DNA from 3 places in the Kitasatospora sp. NPDC087861 genome. Region 1 is predicted to be linked to each of the others. Evidence: riboswitches for the same ligand, from Rfam matches in the RefSeq annotation. Region 1 holds a riboswitch; each other region holds the start of a gene.
The links. A riboswitch is a leader RNA that binds a small molecule or an ion and turns the genes downstream of it on or off. The one in region 1 is predicted to bind cobalamin.
Positions count from the first base shown of each region.

Region 1 (5,042 bases):
GCCGTCCAGCGCGGCTACGTCCCGGCCGGCTCGTACCTGTGCGCCGTCCAGGCCGGGTTCGAGATCTGGGACGGCGGCGCCGGGCTCAGCAGCGACTCCTTCTCGTTCCAGGCCGCCGCCGGACAGCCCAGCGGGGCGATCACCTCGGCCGTGCCCGGCCGCTGCCTGGACAGCCGGATGACGGACGATCCCGCCCTGCTGGGCGCCGGCACCTGCGACGGCTCGCCCGCGCAGACCTGGACGATGGGGGACGACGGCTCGATCGGCCAGTCCGGGCGCTGCGTCGAGGACCCGGACATCGGCTTCCCCGTCCTCACCGGCTGCACCTCGCGCCCCGACCAGCGCTGGCGGGTCACCCCCGCCGGGCAGCTCGCGAACCAGGACACGGGGCGCTGCATCGAGAATCCGGGCGCCTCCACGGGCGGCGCGACGCAGGTGCGGATGCGCCCGTGCGACGGCCGTACGGCCCAGGAGTGGCACCCTCCGGCCTGAGCAGATTACCGCACACAGACTCGATAGACCCTGCCGCGCGACACTACATGTGGGGCTGCATCGGACTCACGCCACTAGATGTATGCTCGTCCCTGCTGTCGACGCAGGGGAACCCGGTGCGAATCCGGGACTGCCCCGCAGCGGTGTGCGGGCGGCTCCAGCAGCCGCCCCGCGAGTCCGAATACCTGCCGATGGTGTGCGCACCGGCCCTCCCGCAGAGGCCGCACCAGCACGAGAAGTACCTTCCGGGCCTCGCGGGCGGGCCGGGGACGCCACTGTCGCGCGACGCATCCTGCGTACGTGCCGTGCTCCCCTGCCCCGAACGGTCCGGTGCCCCGATCACCGCCGCACGATCGCCGCCAGGAGAGAGCGCCTTGACCATCGCTGCCTCAGCCACCCTGCCCGCCCAGGGAACCGGCTCCGCCTTCACCGACCCGACGGTCTCCGACCCCGGGGGCGCGCTGCTGCGGCTGCTCACCGACCGCAGCGTCGACCTCCCCCAGGCCGACCCCGGCCACGTCGCCGCCGCCGCGCTGCGCGGCCGCCACGCCGGTTCGGACTTCGCCGAGCTGCGCGGGCTGGCCGTGGACGCCGCCGCGTCGATGATCGCCGAGGACCCCCAGTACTCGAAGCTGGCCGCCCGGCTGCTCGCCCTGGAGATCGTCGACGAGGCGAACAGCCAGGGCTCGGTCTCCTTCGCCGCCTCGATCGCCGTCGGCCACGCCGAGGGCCTGATCGGCGACACCACCGCCGCCTTCGTCGCCAAGCACGCCGCCGCCCTGGACGCGCTGATCGACCCGCGCGGCGACGACCGCTTCGAGTACTTCGGCCTGCGCACCGTGCAGTCCCGCTACCTGCTGCGCCACCCGATCACCCGCAAGGTCATCGAGACCCCGCAGCACTTCCTGCTCCGCGTCGCCTGCGGCCTGGCGGTCGGCGACAGCGAGCAGTCGGTGCGCGAGGTCGCCGAGCTGTACGGCCTGATGAGCCGGCTGGAGTACCTGACCTCCTCGCCGACCCTGTTCAACTCCGGCACCCGGCACCCGCAGATGTCGAGCTGCTACCTGCTCGACTCGCCGCTGGACAACCTGGACTCGATCTACAGCCGCTACGCGCAGATCGCCCGGCTGTCCAAGCACGCCGGCGGCATCGGCCTGTCCTACTCGCGCATCCGCTCCCGCGGCAGCCTGATCCGCGGCACCAACGGCCAGTCCAACGGCATCGTCCCGTTCCTGCGCACCCTCGACTCCTCGGTCGCCGCGGTCAACCAGGGCGGCCGCCGCAAGGGCGCGGCCTGCGTCTACCTGGAGACCTGGCACGCCGACATCGAGGAGTTCCTGGAGCTCCGCGACAACACCGGCGAGGAGGCGCGGCGCACCCACAACCTCAACCTGGCGCACTGGATCCCGGACGAGTTCATGCGCCGGGTCAACGCCAACGCGGACTGGTCGCTGTTCTCCCCCGCCGACGTGCCCGAGCTGGTCGACCTGTGGGGCTCCGACTTCGACGAGGCCTACCGCAAGGCCGAGCTGGCCGGCAAGGCCGTGCGCACCATCCCCGCGCAGACCCTGTACGCCCGGATGATGCGCACCCTGGCGCAGACCGGCAACGGCTGGATGACCTTCAAGGACGCCTCCAACCGCGCCGCCAACCAGACCGCGCTGCCCGGCCGCACGGTGCACTCCTCCAACCTGTGCACCGAGATCCTGGAGGTCACGGACGACTCCGAGACCGCCGTCTGCAACCTCGGCTCGGTCAACCTCGGCGCCCACGTGGCCGAGGGGGCCTCGGCTGAGGACCTGCTCGGCGCCATGGACTGGGAGCGGCTGGACGCCACCGTGCGCACCGCCGTCACCTTCCTCGACCGCGTGGTGGACATCAACTTCTACCCGACCACCGAGGCCGGCACCTCCAACTCCCGCTGGCGCCCGGTGGGCCTCGGCGTGATGGGCCTGCAGGACGTCTTCTTCAAGCTGCGGATCGACTTCGACTCGGCGGAGGCCGCGCGGCTGTCCACCCTGATCGCCGAGCGCATCATGCTCACCGCCTACGAGCGCTCCGCCGACCTGGCCGAGCAGCTGGGCCGCCACGAGGCGTACGGCGAGACCCGCGCCGCGCGCGGCGAGCTGCACATCGACCACTTCCCGACGGCCGCCCCGCAGTGGGCCGACCGCTGGAGCGCGCTGCGCGCCCGGATCGCCGAGACCGGCCTGCGCAACTCGCTGCTGCTGGCCATCGCGCCGACCGCGACCATCGCCTCGATCGCCGGCGTGTACGAGTGCATCGAGCCGCAGGTCTCCAACCTGTTCAAGCGCGAGACGCTGAGCGGCGAGTTCCTCCAGGTCAACCCGTACCTGGTGCGCGAGCTCAAGGAGCTCGGTGTCTGGGACCAGCAGACCCGGGACGCCCTGCGCGAGGCCAACGGCTCGGTGCAGGAGCTGGGTTGGCTGCCCGCCGAGGTGCGGTCGCTGTACCGGACGGCCTGGGAGCTGCCGCAGCGTGCGCTGATCGACCTGGCCGCGGCCCGGATGCCGTACCTGGACCAGAGCCAGTCGCTGAACCTGTTCATGGCGGCGCCGACCATCGGCAAGCTCAGCTCGATGTACGCGTACGCGTGGAAGGTCGGTCTGAAGACCACCTACTACCTGCGCTCGCGCCCGGCCACCCGGATCGCCCAGGCCGCCTCCGGTGCCGCCCGGGCCGCCGCGCCCGCGCCCGCGCCCGTGCCGGTGAACACCCCCGCTCTCACCCCGGAGCAGGAGGCCGCGCTGGCCTGCTCCCTGGAGAACCCCGAGTCCTGCGAGGCCTGCCAGTAATGACCGCCGACGACCGCAAGATGCTGCTCGACCCCGGCTTCGAGCTGACCCTGCGCCCGATGCGCTACCCGTCGTTCTACGACCGGTACCGCGACGCGATCAAGAACACCTGGACCGTCGAGGAGGTGGACCTGCACTCCGACGTCGCCGACCTGGCCAAGCTGAGCGAGGGCGAGCGCCACCTGATCGGCCGCCTGGTCGCCTTCTTCGCCACCGGTGACTCGATCGTCTCCAACAACGTGGTGCTGAGCCTCTACAAGCACATCAACTCCCCGGAGGCGCGGCTGTACCTGAGCCGTCAGCTGTTCGAGGAGGCCGTGCACGTCCAGTTCTACCTGACGCTGCTCGACACCTACCTGCCCGACCCGGAGGACCGCGCGGCGGCCTTCGACGCGGTGGAGAACATCCCCTCCATCCGCCAGAAGGCGCAGTTCTGCTTCAAGTACATGAACGCGGTCGACCACATCGACTCGCTGCAGACGAAGGAGGATCGGCGGGCGTTCCTGCTCAACCTGATCTGCTTCGCGGCGTGTGTGGAGGGTCTGTTCTTCTACGGCGCGTTCGCGTACGTGTACTGGTTCCGGTCGCGCGGCCTGCTGCACGGCCTGGCGACGGGCACCAACTGGGTGTTCCGCGACGAGTCCATGCACATGGACTTCGCGATGTCGGTCGTGGACACGGTTCGCGAGGAGGAGCCCGACCTCTTCGACGACGAGATGGCCAAGCAGGTCACGGAGATGCTGGAGGAGGCCGTCGAGGCCGAGCTCCAGTTCGCCCAGGACCTGTGCGGCGATGGTCTCGCCGGCATGAACACCGAGTCGATGCGCCAGTACCTGGAGGCCGTGGCCGACCAGCGCCTGGCCCGCCTCGGCCTGCCGATCCGGTACGGGTCGACCAACCCGTTCGGCTTCATGGAGCTGCAGAACGTCCAGGAGCTGACCAACTTCTTCGAGCGCCGGGTGTCCGCGTACCAGGTCGCCGTCGAGGGCTCGGTCGCCTTCGACGACGACTTCTAAAACACCCCACAACGACGCTGCCCCGCACGGCCACAAGCCGTGCGGGGCAGCGTCGTTGGATCAGGCGCCAGGAAACTCCCCGCCCTTGACCCCGGCCACGAAGGCCGACCACGCCTCAGCCGCGAACACCAGCGCAGGCCCGGCAGGATTCTTCGAGTCACGCACGGGGACCGCGCCAGGCATGCCAACGGCCACCTCGACGCACTCGCTCTGCGCGCCCGAGAACGAAGACTTGCGCCACTCAAGCGAGAACTCGTTCACAGTCTCTAGACCTTCTCACTCGCGATGCGCTCGATGAGCGCGATCGACTCGTTGCGGGGAAGCGACTCCGCCAGAGCACGGCGGAACAGATTCGCGTACTTGAAGACTTCGTCCGGCTCCTCAAGGTACAGAGTGCTGAGGAGGCTGTCGACGTACACCACGTCCGTCTCGGCTGTCTCCGGGAAGCTGAGGATGGTGACCGGTCCAAAGAGCGCCGCGTGAACCTCCGACGCCTCAGGCAGAACCTGGACGTTGATGTTGGGACGCTCAGCGGAAACCGCCAGGGATAGAAGCTGCTCACGCATGACTGACGAACCACCGACCTGATGCCTGAGCGCAGACTCCGAAATCACAGCCCATACCCTCAAGGGCGCATCCCTCACCAGGACTGATCGACGTTCCTGACGAACCTTCGTCAGTGTCTCGATCTGGTCGGACGTCGCATCCTCTATCTGCG
Region 1 covers NZ_JBIUUS010000003.1:247,224-252,265, forward strand. Annotated here, with positions in the region: gene ACIOJE_RS06130 (GH12 family glycosyl hydrolase domain-containing protein) at 1-492, shown strand, start outside; cobalamin riboswitch at 558-700, shown strand; gene ACIOJE_RS06135 (ribonucleoside-diphosphate reductase subunit alpha) at 891-3,308, shown strand; gene ACIOJE_RS06140 (ribonucleotide-diphosphate reductase subunit beta) at 3,308-4,324, shown strand; gene ACIOJE_RS06145 (DUF397 domain-containing protein) at 4,385-4,585, opposite strand; gene ACIOJE_RS06150 (helix-turn-helix domain-containing protein) at 4,591-5,042, opposite strand, start outside.

Region 2 (5,042 bases), on a different contig from region 1:
CTGGTCCACCGCCTGCCCGGCCAGCACCGCGAACACGCCGCGCAGGGCGGCGGGCGGCACCGGGGCCAGCAGCGTCCAGGCGTCGAACAGCGCCGACCAGCCGCGGATCACGGCCTCGTCGTCGTGCTCCCAGGCGTGCAGGCGCCAACCCGGGCCGGCCCCCCCGTCCCGGGCCTCGACCAGGCCGACCAGCAGTGCCTGCCCCCACGCCTTGGCGGCGGCGGCGACCGTCATGGCCAGCGCCCGGCCCGCCGCACGGGCGTCCTCCGGCAGCAGCTCGCCCCGCTTGTCGACCTCCTCCAGTTCCCCGGCCCAGCGGGCGATCCGGACGGCGTCCACCAGCATCCGGCGGGCCAGCGGTGCCAGCTCGGCAGGCGCCGGGAAGCCGTCCGGCATGGGAACCCGCCCTCGACCGGGCGCCGGAGCGGGCCCTCGTCGGCGGGGTACCCCGGCCCCGCCCGGCCTGCCTGCGGCGGGTCGATGGGCTGTACCAGGGAGACGGGTCACCGTCGCACCGGTACCGATCGTCGGCGGGAGCGGGGCATCACGGTCGCGCGGATTCCGAGACGTCACGTCGAGCAGTCTTCCCCTTGTACCGGCCTTCTGTCACATCCGCTTGGCCGTACGGACGGGCTGCCGTCGACGGCACCTCCCCAAGATCGGGCAACAGAGGCAAACCGCCTGGCCGGAAACAGGTGGCGGGGTCATGTCAGGACGGCCGGACGCCCGGAACGCCGGTCGCGCTACCCGTTCACGCGGTCACGTTGCGTGCGCATCGGGTGGGTGGAGAGGCCGTACCCGGCATCCCGAAACGGGTGCCGACTCGCGGGGGGGCGGAATCAGAGCAAGGGGGTGAGCCAGCGGCGGAGGAGTTCGGTGTAGCGGGTGGGGGCGGAGTTCCACAGGGTGGCGTGGCCGGCACCGGGGAAGGGCTGGAGGCTGACCACGCCGGGGCGGGCGGCGGCGAGGCGCTCCGCGGCGCCGTAGGGGGCGAGCTCGTCGTCCGGGCTGTGCAGGAGGAGGGTGGGCACGCGCAGGTCGGCGCCTGCGGCGATGCGGGAGAAGTCGGCGAGGTCGACGCCGGTGCGGCCCTCGGCGGCGAGGACGCCGAGTGCGGCGGCGGCGCCGGTGTAGCCGGCCCGGGCGGCGCCGCGGCGGGCGGTGGCGGGCAGGTCGAGGACCGGCGAGTCCAGCACCAGGCCGCTGACGGCGTGGGCCCAGGCGGAGCGGGCGGCGGTCTGGAGGGCCATGGTCGCGCCGAGGGACCAGCCGTACAGGATGACCCGGCCGGCGCCGCTGTCGAGCGCGAGCCGGACCGCCGACTCGATGTCGCGCCACTCGGTCTCGCCGAAGTGGCCGAGCCCGTCCGGAGAGGCGGGGGCGCCCTGGTCGCCGCGGTAGGTGACGGCGAGGACGGGAAGCCCGAGACGGTCCAGGACGGGGAGGACCGGGAGGGTCTGCCGGCGGTCGGCACCGGGGCCGTGGATCAGGATCACCCAGACACCGCGCTTGCCGTCCAGGCGCCAGGCGGGGAGGGCGCCGAGTTCGCCGTCGGCGGCGGTGTCGGTGAACGGGAGGCCGAGCGCCTCGGTGGGGTCGCCGAGATGGACGCGGGGGGTGAAGCGGACCTCGGTGCCGGGGACGAGGGCGCCCCGGTCGGCGCGGACCAGGCGGCGGGTGACACCGTGCTCGTCGCCGTGCAGGACGTCCTCGACGACGGCGTGGCCGTGGTCGTCCCATTCGACGGCCCAGCGGCCGGGGCGCAGGCTCTCGGGACTGCGGGTGAAGGTGACCCGGCCGGCGGCGAGGCTCTGCACGCGGACCGGGCCGGACTCCTGGACGGCGCTCGCCGGGTGGACCATCCGTTCGGAGGCCCGGCGGCCTATCACCAGGACGGCGGCCCCGGCGCCGACGGCGGCGGCCGCCACGGCGGCCGCGGTTCCCCAACGCATATCGCTCCCCGCTCTGCTGGTCTCGGACCGGACGGTGTTCGTACACCAGTTCATCGAGGGGCCTCGCGGGCGGCCACCGGACTGGGCCGTCCGGGTTACAGCGGTGCGGGCGGGAACGGGACGGGGAAGCGGGTGCCGATCCGGCGGGGGGGCTGTCTGCGTCGCACGGGAACGAACGGTAGGGGCGGGGCGTGACGGACCCCAGCCGCCGAACGCACGAAGCGGCCCCGGAGGCCCCTTCGGGCCGCTGGACGATCGCCCAGGGGGTCATGCCCCTGCGGGCGGCCTGATCGGAGGTAGCGACGGGGCGCGCGTGTGACCAACCCCTCCGTGACCTCGGTTGACGCCCGGTTCGGCCGCGTGATGGGATCCTGGGGCCAAACGGAGGCATGCAGAGGAAGCCGGTGCGAGTCCGGCGCGGTCCCGCCACTGTCACCGGGGAGCACGCTCGGATTTTTGCCACGGCGGGCCGTCAGAAGCCGCTGGAAGGCCCGGGGGTGCGTTCGACCCGGAAGCCAGGAGACTCTCGCCCCCGCTACGTCGATCCAGGGCGCGGACCCTGAGTGAGGACACGCACGCGATGCAGGCTGCCCCGCCCCGCCGGACCCCACGCGGCCTTCCGCCGAACCTGTCGCGCCTGCCGATACTTTCGCACCCGTCGTGCGCCCGCTGACCCGCGCCGCCGCGTTCGCGCTGGGCGCCGTCGCGGGCTACGCCGCCGACACCCGCTTCGGCGATCCCCGGCGCGGCCACCCGGTGGCCGCCTTCGGCGCTGCGGCGACCCGGCTGGAGCGCCGGGTGTGGCGGGACGACCGGGTGACCGGCGCCGGGTACACGGCGCTGTGCGTGGGCGCGGTCACCGCCGGCGCGGTGGCCCTGGACCGTACGGTGGGCCGGCGTCCACTGGGCCGGGCCGCATTGACGGCCGCCGCGACCTGGACGGTGCTCGGCGGCACCTCGCTGACCAGGGAGGCGCGCACCATCGGCCGTTCGCTCGCCGCGGGCGACCTGGCGGCCGCGCGGGAGCGGCTGCCGCACCTGTGCGGGCGGGATCCGAGCGCGCTGGACGGGCCGCAGATCGCCCGGGCGGTGGTCGAGTCGGTGGCGGAGAACACGGCGGACGCCGTGGTGAACGCACTGGCCTGGGGCGCGCTGGCGGGCACGCCGGGGCTGCTGGCGTTCCGCGCAGTGAACACCCTGGACGCGATGGTGGGCCACCGCTCGCCCCGGTACGCCCGGTTCGGCTGGGCGTCGGCCCGGCTGGACGACCTGGCGGGCTGGCCGGGCGCCCGGCTGACGGCGCTGCTGACGGTGGCCGCCGCGCCGGAGCCGCGGACGGCCTGGCGGGTCTGGCGGCGGGACGGCTCGGCGCATCCGAGCCCGAACGCGGGCCAGGCGGAGGCGGCCTTCGCGGGAGCGGTGGGCGTCCGGCTGGGCGGGACCCTGCGGTACGGCGAGCGGGTGGAGCACCGGCCGGTGCTGGGCGCGGAGCTGCGGCCGGTGACGGTGGACGACATCGAGCGGGCCTGCGCGCTCTCCCGGCGGGTGGGCGTGCTGGCCCTGGGTACGACGGTCGCGGGGCATCTGGCGATCCGGTCGTTGGCGGCTTCGAGGCCACGGACGGCTTCGAGAAGGAGGGGGACGGCATGAGCAACGCGCTGCTGGTCGCCGGGACGACCTCGGACGCGGGCAAGAGCGTGGTGACCGCGGGCATCTGCCGCTGGTTGGCCCGTCAGGGGGTCTCGGTCGCGCCGTTCAAGGCGCAGAACATGTCGCTGAACTCCTTCGTCACCGCCGACGGCGCCGAGATCGGCCGGGCGCAGGCGATGCAGGCGCAGGCGGCCCGGGTGGAGCCGGAGGCGGCGATGAACCCGGTGCTGCTGAAGCCGGGCGCGGACGGCCGCAGCCAGGTGGTGCTGCTGGGTCGGCCGGTCGCCGAGGTGGGCGCGCTGGACTACCGCGAGCGCAAGCCCGTCCTGCTGGAGCGGGCGCTGGAGTGCCTGGCGGATCTGCGCAGCCGCTACGACGTGGTGGTGTGCGAGGGCGCCGGCTCACCCGCCGAGATCAACCTGCGGGACCGGGACATCGCCAACATGGGCCTGGCCACGGCCGCCGGGCTGCCGGTGGTGGTGGTCGGGGACATCGACCGCGGCGGCGTCTTCGCCGCGATGTACGGGACGCTGGCGCTGCTGTCGGCGGAGGACCAGCGGCATGTGGCGGGCTGGTTCGTCAACAAGTTCCGCGGCGACGCCCGGCTGCTGGCGCCCGGCCTGGAGATGCTGCACGGGCTGACCGGCCGCCCGGTGCTGGGCACGCTGCCGATGCTGCCGGGCCTGTGGCTGGACGCCGAGGACTCGCTCGATCTGACGACCGTGGTGGACCGCACCGAAGGGCGCGGGCCGCTGGGCGCGGACGTGCTGCGGGTGGCCGTGGTGCGCTTCCCCCGGCTGTCGAACTTCACCGACCTGGACGCGCTGGCGCAGGAGCCGGGCGTGCTGGTGCGCTGGGCGACCCGGCCGGAGGAGTTGGCCGACGCCGACCTGGTGGTGCTGCCCGGCACCCGGGCCACCGTGGCCGACCTGGCCTGGCTGCGCGAGCGCGGCCTGGAACCGGCGCTGAGGGCGCGGGCGGCGGCCGGGCTGCCGATCCTCGGGGTGTGCGGCGGCTACCAGATGCTGGCCCGCTCGATCGAGGACGAGGTGGAGTCCAAGGCCGGCTCCGTCGAGGGCCTGGGACTGCTGCCGACGAACGTGCGGTTCGGCGCCGAGAAGGTGCTGGCGCGGCCGGTCGGCGAGGCGTACGGGCAGCGGGTCGTGGGGTACGAGATCCACCACGGGGTGGTGGCGGTCGAGGGGGGCCAACCCTTCCTGGACGGCTGCCGGGTGGGCTCGGTGTGGGGCACGACCTGGCACGGCGCGCTGGAGAACGACGGGTTCCGCCGTGAACTCCTGCGCGAGGTCGCCGAGTTGGCGGGCCGGGCGTTCGTGCCGGCGCCGGACACCTCGTTCGCCGAGGCGCGCGAGGCCCGGCTGGACCGGCTGGGCGACCTGATCGAGGAGCACGCGGACACCGACGCGCTGTGGAAGCTGA
Region 2 covers NZ_JBIUUS010000017.1:55,899-60,940, forward strand. Annotated here, with positions in the region: gene ACIOJE_RS23610 (hypothetical protein) at 1-396, opposite strand, end outside; gene ACIOJE_RS23615 (alpha/beta hydrolase family protein) at 840-1,952, opposite strand; cobalamin riboswitch at 2,346-2,478, shown strand; gene ACIOJE_RS23620 (cobalamin biosynthesis protein) at 2,613-3,602, shown strand; gene ACIOJE_RS23625 (cobyric acid synthase) at 3,599-5,042, shown strand, end outside.
Region 2: it holds a riboswitch for cobalamin, as region 1 does, so the genes downstream of both, ACIOJE_RS23620 (cobalamin biosynthesis protein) here and ACIOJE_RS06135 (ribonucleoside-diphosphate reductase subunit alpha) in region 1, are expected to answer to the same signal.

Region 3 (5,042 bases), on a different contig from region 1:
CGTGGGCGTGGGCGCGGAGGTTGATCCGGGAGAGGCCGAAGGCGCGCAGGTAGCCGCGCGGGCGGCCGTCGACGGCATCGCGGTTGCGGATCCGGGTGGCGCTGGCGTCACGGGGCTGGCGGGCGAGTTCGGCCTGCGCGGCTTCTCGCCCGGCTGCGGCGGTGCCGGGGTGGGCGATGATCCGCTTGAGTTCGGCGCGGCGCTCGGCGTAGCGCGCCACGACGGCGCGCCGCTGCTCGTTCCTGGCGATCTTGCTCCGCTTGGCCATCAGACCTTCCCCCCTCGGGCGCGGATGCGGGCGACGGCGGCCTCGATGCCGATCGTGTCGATGGTGCGGATGCCCTTGGCACTGAGCGTGAGCCGGACGTACCGGCCCTCGCCGGGCAGCCAGTAGCGCTTGTGCTGGATGTTGGGGTCGAAGCGGCGGGGGGTGCGGCGGTGCGAGTGCGAGATCGCGTTGCCGAAACCGGGTCGACGGCCGGTGAGTTGGCAGTGGGCGGACATGGATGCTCCCTGGCGTCCGGGAATGGGCAGGACGGAGCTCACGTTACACCAGATGAAAATGACTTCCATTTCGGTGTACGGTTTCGCCCCAGCCCCGAACACCCCGGCCCCGAACGCCCCGACCACCCGGGAGGACACCCATGGCCCGCAGCGAACTGCGCCCCGTCATCAAGCTCCGCTCCACCGCCGGCACCGGCTACACGTACGTGACCCGCAAGAACCGCCGCACCGACCCGGACCGGATGGTCCTGCGCAAGTACGACCCGGTCGCGGGCCGGCACGTCGACTTCCGCGAAGAGCGCTGACCCCCCGCCCGAAAAGGAGCCCACCCATGAAGCCCGGCATCCACCCCGCCTACCGCCCGGTCGTCTTCCGCGACAAGGTCGGCGGCCTCGCCTTCCTCACCCGCTCGACGGTCACCGGCGACCGCACGATCGAGTGGGAGGACGGCACCACCTACCCGGTGATCGACGTCGAGATCTCCTCGGCCAGCCACCCCTTCTACACCGGTCAGTCGCGCGTCCTGGACACCGCCGGCCGGGTCGAGCGCTTCCGTCAGCGCTACGGCGACCGGCACTGACCCGCGGCAACGCGACGGCGCCTCCCCCGAACCCGCGAGGGAGGCGCCGTCGGACCACCGGTGGCCCCTACTCGGCCGCCACCCAGCGCTTCTCCACCCGGGCCAGCTTCCAGTACGCGATCGCCGCGGCCCAGACCACCACGAACAGCCCGGCGATCGCGTAGCCGACGTTGTCCAGCGAGATGTCCGCGATCCAGCCGGTGACCGGGTCGGTCAGGTCGAGCTTCTCGTGCAGCACGCCGACCAGTTCGATGGTGCCGATGACGAACGCCACCGCGATCGACAGCCCGGTGATCGTCAGGTTGTAGTACACCTTCCGGACCGGGTTGGCGAAGGCCCACTGGTACGCGAAGTTCATGAACGTCCCGTCCAGCGTGTCGAACAGGCTCATCCCGGCCGCGAACAGCAGCGGCAGGCAGACGATCGCATACCAGGGCAGCCCGGCCGCCGCGCCCGACCCGGCCATCACCATCAGGGTGACCTCGGTCGCGGTGTCGAAGCCGAGCCCCAGCACCATGCCCACCGGGAACATCTGCCCGGGCCGGGTGATCGACCGGGTCGCCCGGTTCAGCACCCGGGCCATGAACCCCCGCGAGTTGAGGTGCTCCTCCAGCTGCGCCTCGTCGTACGACCCGGCCCGCATCGACCGGAACACCTTGAGGATGCCGAGCAGCGCGGCCAGGTTGAGCGCGCCGATCAGGTAGAGGAACACGCCGGAGGTCGTCGTCCCGACCACCCCGAGCCACTTGTGGGTGGCCGACTCGTCGTCCATCAGGGTGTTGGCCAGCTGGGCGCCGCCCGCCACCAGGGCCGCCATGAGCACCACCATCGAGGAGTGCCCGAGGGCGAACCAGAAGCCGACCGAGACCGGCCGCTTGCCGTCCGCCATCAGCTTGCGGGTGGTGTTGTCGATCACCGCGATGTGGTCGGCGTCGAAGGCGTGCCGCATCCCGAGGGTGTACGCGGTGATCCCCAGGCCCACCCCGAAGACCTGGGTACCGACCTCGTACCTGTGCGGCGCCACCAGGAAGACGAGCGTCCCGAAGGCCACCACGTGCATGGCCACGATCACCCCCATCAGCCCGGCCGTACGGATGGTGTCCTCGCGCCTCCAACGGAACGTGGGCAGCGCGGGCGGTGTCGCCGTCGGCTCGGCGGCGGCGGTTTCGGGCACGGTCATCTTCGGGTCACGCTCCAGCACCTCGTGGAAACAGTTCGTGAGATGCCGTGGCCGGTCTCCTGGCTTACGGGGATTCCGTACCCGCCTTCCCAGGCGCGCGAGGCTCCCAGTGGCGTCGTGGGTACGGACGACTCTCCATCGACGACGATCGCGATGGCCCGATCACAGTGGCGAGGGCCGCTCCGGGCTGGGATCCCTGAGGATCCGTCACCGGTCTTCCCGAGCACCACGGCGGGGAACACCGTAGGGGCCAGGCCCCACCCTTGCAAGGCTGCGCACCTGCGCAGGTGTCCAGGATCACACGCCCCCGCCTGCGACAATGAGCGCATGCATCTCGTACCGGCCGACCGCGCGGGCCACCGCACCATCGACGGACACCGGGTCTGCGAGGCCATCGCCGCGATCGGCGACACCGCGCACGTCCGCTCCTGGGCCGAGCGGTTCTCCCTGCTCGCCGACCCCGGACGGCTCGCCCTCCTGCTCGCCCTCCACCGGGCCGGCCCGCTCGCCGTGACCGACCTCGCCGTCGCCACCGGCATGCGCGACCCCGCCGTCTCCCAGGCCCTGCGGCTGCTCCGGACGGCCGGCGTCGTCACCGGCGACAGGGACGGCCGCGTCGTGCGCTACCGGCTCGTGGACGACACCCTGCGCCCCCTCCTCGACGAGTGCGCCGCCGCCGAGCACCACGAGCCCACCGCGGCGACCGGCTGACCGACACCCGGGCCGACCGACTCCCGCGAACGGCGCGCCACGACACGGCCTGATGAGTACGATCATGACGTGCCACCCCACCAACACGCCTGGCCCGCCGACCGCTGGAACACCAGACCGGTCGCCGCCCACGTGCTGGCGGTCGCCCGCACCCTCACCTCGGCCACCCGGGTCCTCGACGTCCTCACCCTGCTCCGCCGGGACGGCATCGAACGGTACTTCACCATCAACCCCGGCTCCGCGTTCGCCGACGGCCTCGACGACTACCTGCGCGACCTGCCCGGCATCACCGTGCTGGACTGGGAGGACGCCGTCCGGCGCCGCTTCGACCTGGCCGTCGCCTGCGCCGTCCACGCCTCCATGCACCGCCTCGACGCCCGGCTCGTCGTCCTCCCGCACGGCGCCGGCTACAACCGCCTGGTGACCGAGTCCACCGGCGACACGGTCAGCTCCGCAGGCCTCTCCCGCAACGAACTCACCTACCACGGGCGGGTGTTCGTCGACGTCCTCGGCCTCTCCCACCCCGAACAGCTGGACCGGCTACGGATCTCCTGCCCCGAGGCCCTCGATGTCGCCCAGGTCGTCGGCGACCCCTGCTTCGACCGGATGCTCCGCAGCCGCCGCTCCCGCGACGGCTACCGCGCCGCCCTCGGCGCCGTCGACGGCCGGCGGCTCGTCGTCGTCAACTCCACCTGGAGCGAGCACTCGTTATTCGGCCGCCACCCCGACCTGCCCCAGCGGCTGGTCCGCCAACTCCCCGCCGACGAGTACACGGTGGCCGTCGTCCTGCACCCCAACATCTGGAACCGGCACGACCCCGAGGCCCTGCTCGACGACGCACGCCGGATGGGCCTGCGCCTCATCCCGCCCCACCAGGGCTGGCAGGCCGCCCTCGTCGCCGCCGACTGCCTGATCGGCGACCACGGCTCGGTGTCCGTCTACGGCGCCGCCCTGGAACGCCCCACCCTGCTGGTCGCCACCGGCGCCGCCGAACTCGACCCGCGCTCCCCCAGCTACGCCTTCGGCCAGACCGCCCCCGCCCTCGACCCCGACGGGGATCTGCTCGCCCAGCTCGAACAGGCCCTGCACCAGGACCCGACCGGCCTGCGCCCGATCACCGACCGCTCGCTCGCCCACCGCGGCGAGTCCGCCCAAGTGCTGCGCCCGCTGCTCTACTCCTTCCTGGACGGGCTGGACGAACCCCGGGACGAACCGGTCCTGCCGCCCTACCCCAAGCCCGTCCCCCGCCCCGGGGCCACCGACCGGCCCACCGCCTACGACGTCGAGGGCAAGAGCGAGGGGACGGAGGTGAGCCTGCGACGCTACCCCTTCGATCCCGACGACCACACCCCGCGCGGCTTCCACGCCCTCACCGACGAACACCCGGACGACGCCCTGCGCTACACCGCCGAAGTGCTCGCCCGCACCGAGACCCACGCCGAACGCCCCGCCACCCGCTGGCTCGCCGACACCGCCGCCGAACTGCCCGGCCTCGCCGTCGCGGTGGCCGCCCTCGGCCCGGCCCGCCACCTGCTCCGACTGCACACCGGCCTGCTGCTCGAAGCCCGCGCCGAACCGGACTGGGACCGCCCCGACCCCACCCTCGACCCGCTGCTGCTCGGCTCCGCCGTGGCGTCCTGGCTCGCCGACGGCGGCGACCCGACCCGCCTCCCCGGGCACGGCCTCACCATCCGCACCGGCGACCACCACACCCGGGTCTCCTTCAGCACCGGGCCTCAGGGCCTGCCCGGCGGACCCTAGGACAGGCCCTAGCCCCGCAGCTGTCGCAGCCGCTCGCGGGTGTGCTCCGCCAGCTCCGCGTCCTCCAGCTCCTCGGCGAGGGCGACCAGCAGGGTGTACGCCTGCGCCGCCTTCGCGTACTCGCGCTGACCGGACGCCAGCCGGGCGCACTCCTCGGCTTGGGCGACGGCAAGGTCAAGCCGTCCCAGAGCCCGGTAGGCCCGGGCACGGACCAAGGGCAGCTTCACCAGCATGGCGGTGTCCCGCTCGGGCTCCTCGGCTCGTGCCGTGGCCTCGTCCAGGACGGCCAGCGCCTGCTCCGGGCGG
Region 3 covers NZ_JBIUUS010000009.1:184,851-189,892, reverse strand. Annotated here, with positions in the region: gene rpsN (30S ribosomal protein S14) at 1-268, opposite strand, end outside; gene rpmB (50S ribosomal protein L28) at 268-504, opposite strand; gene rpmG (50S ribosomal protein L33) at 645-809, shown strand; gene ACIOJE_RS15765 (type B 50S ribosomal protein L31) at 836-1,084, shown strand; gene ACIOJE_RS15760 (HoxN/HupN/NixA family nickel/cobalt transporter) at 1,152-2,264, opposite strand; cobalamin riboswitch at 2,296-2,510, opposite strand; gene ACIOJE_RS15755 (metalloregulator ArsR/SmtB family transcription factor) at 2,592-2,975, shown strand; gene ACIOJE_RS15750 (hypothetical protein) at 3,045-4,736, shown strand; gene ACIOJE_RS15745 (AAA family ATPase) at 4,745-5,042, opposite strand, start outside.
Region 3: it holds a riboswitch for cobalamin, as region 1 does, so the genes downstream of both, ACIOJE_RS15760 (HoxN/HupN/NixA family nickel/cobalt transporter) here and ACIOJE_RS06135 (ribonucleoside-diphosphate reductase subunit alpha) in region 1, are expected to answer to the same signal.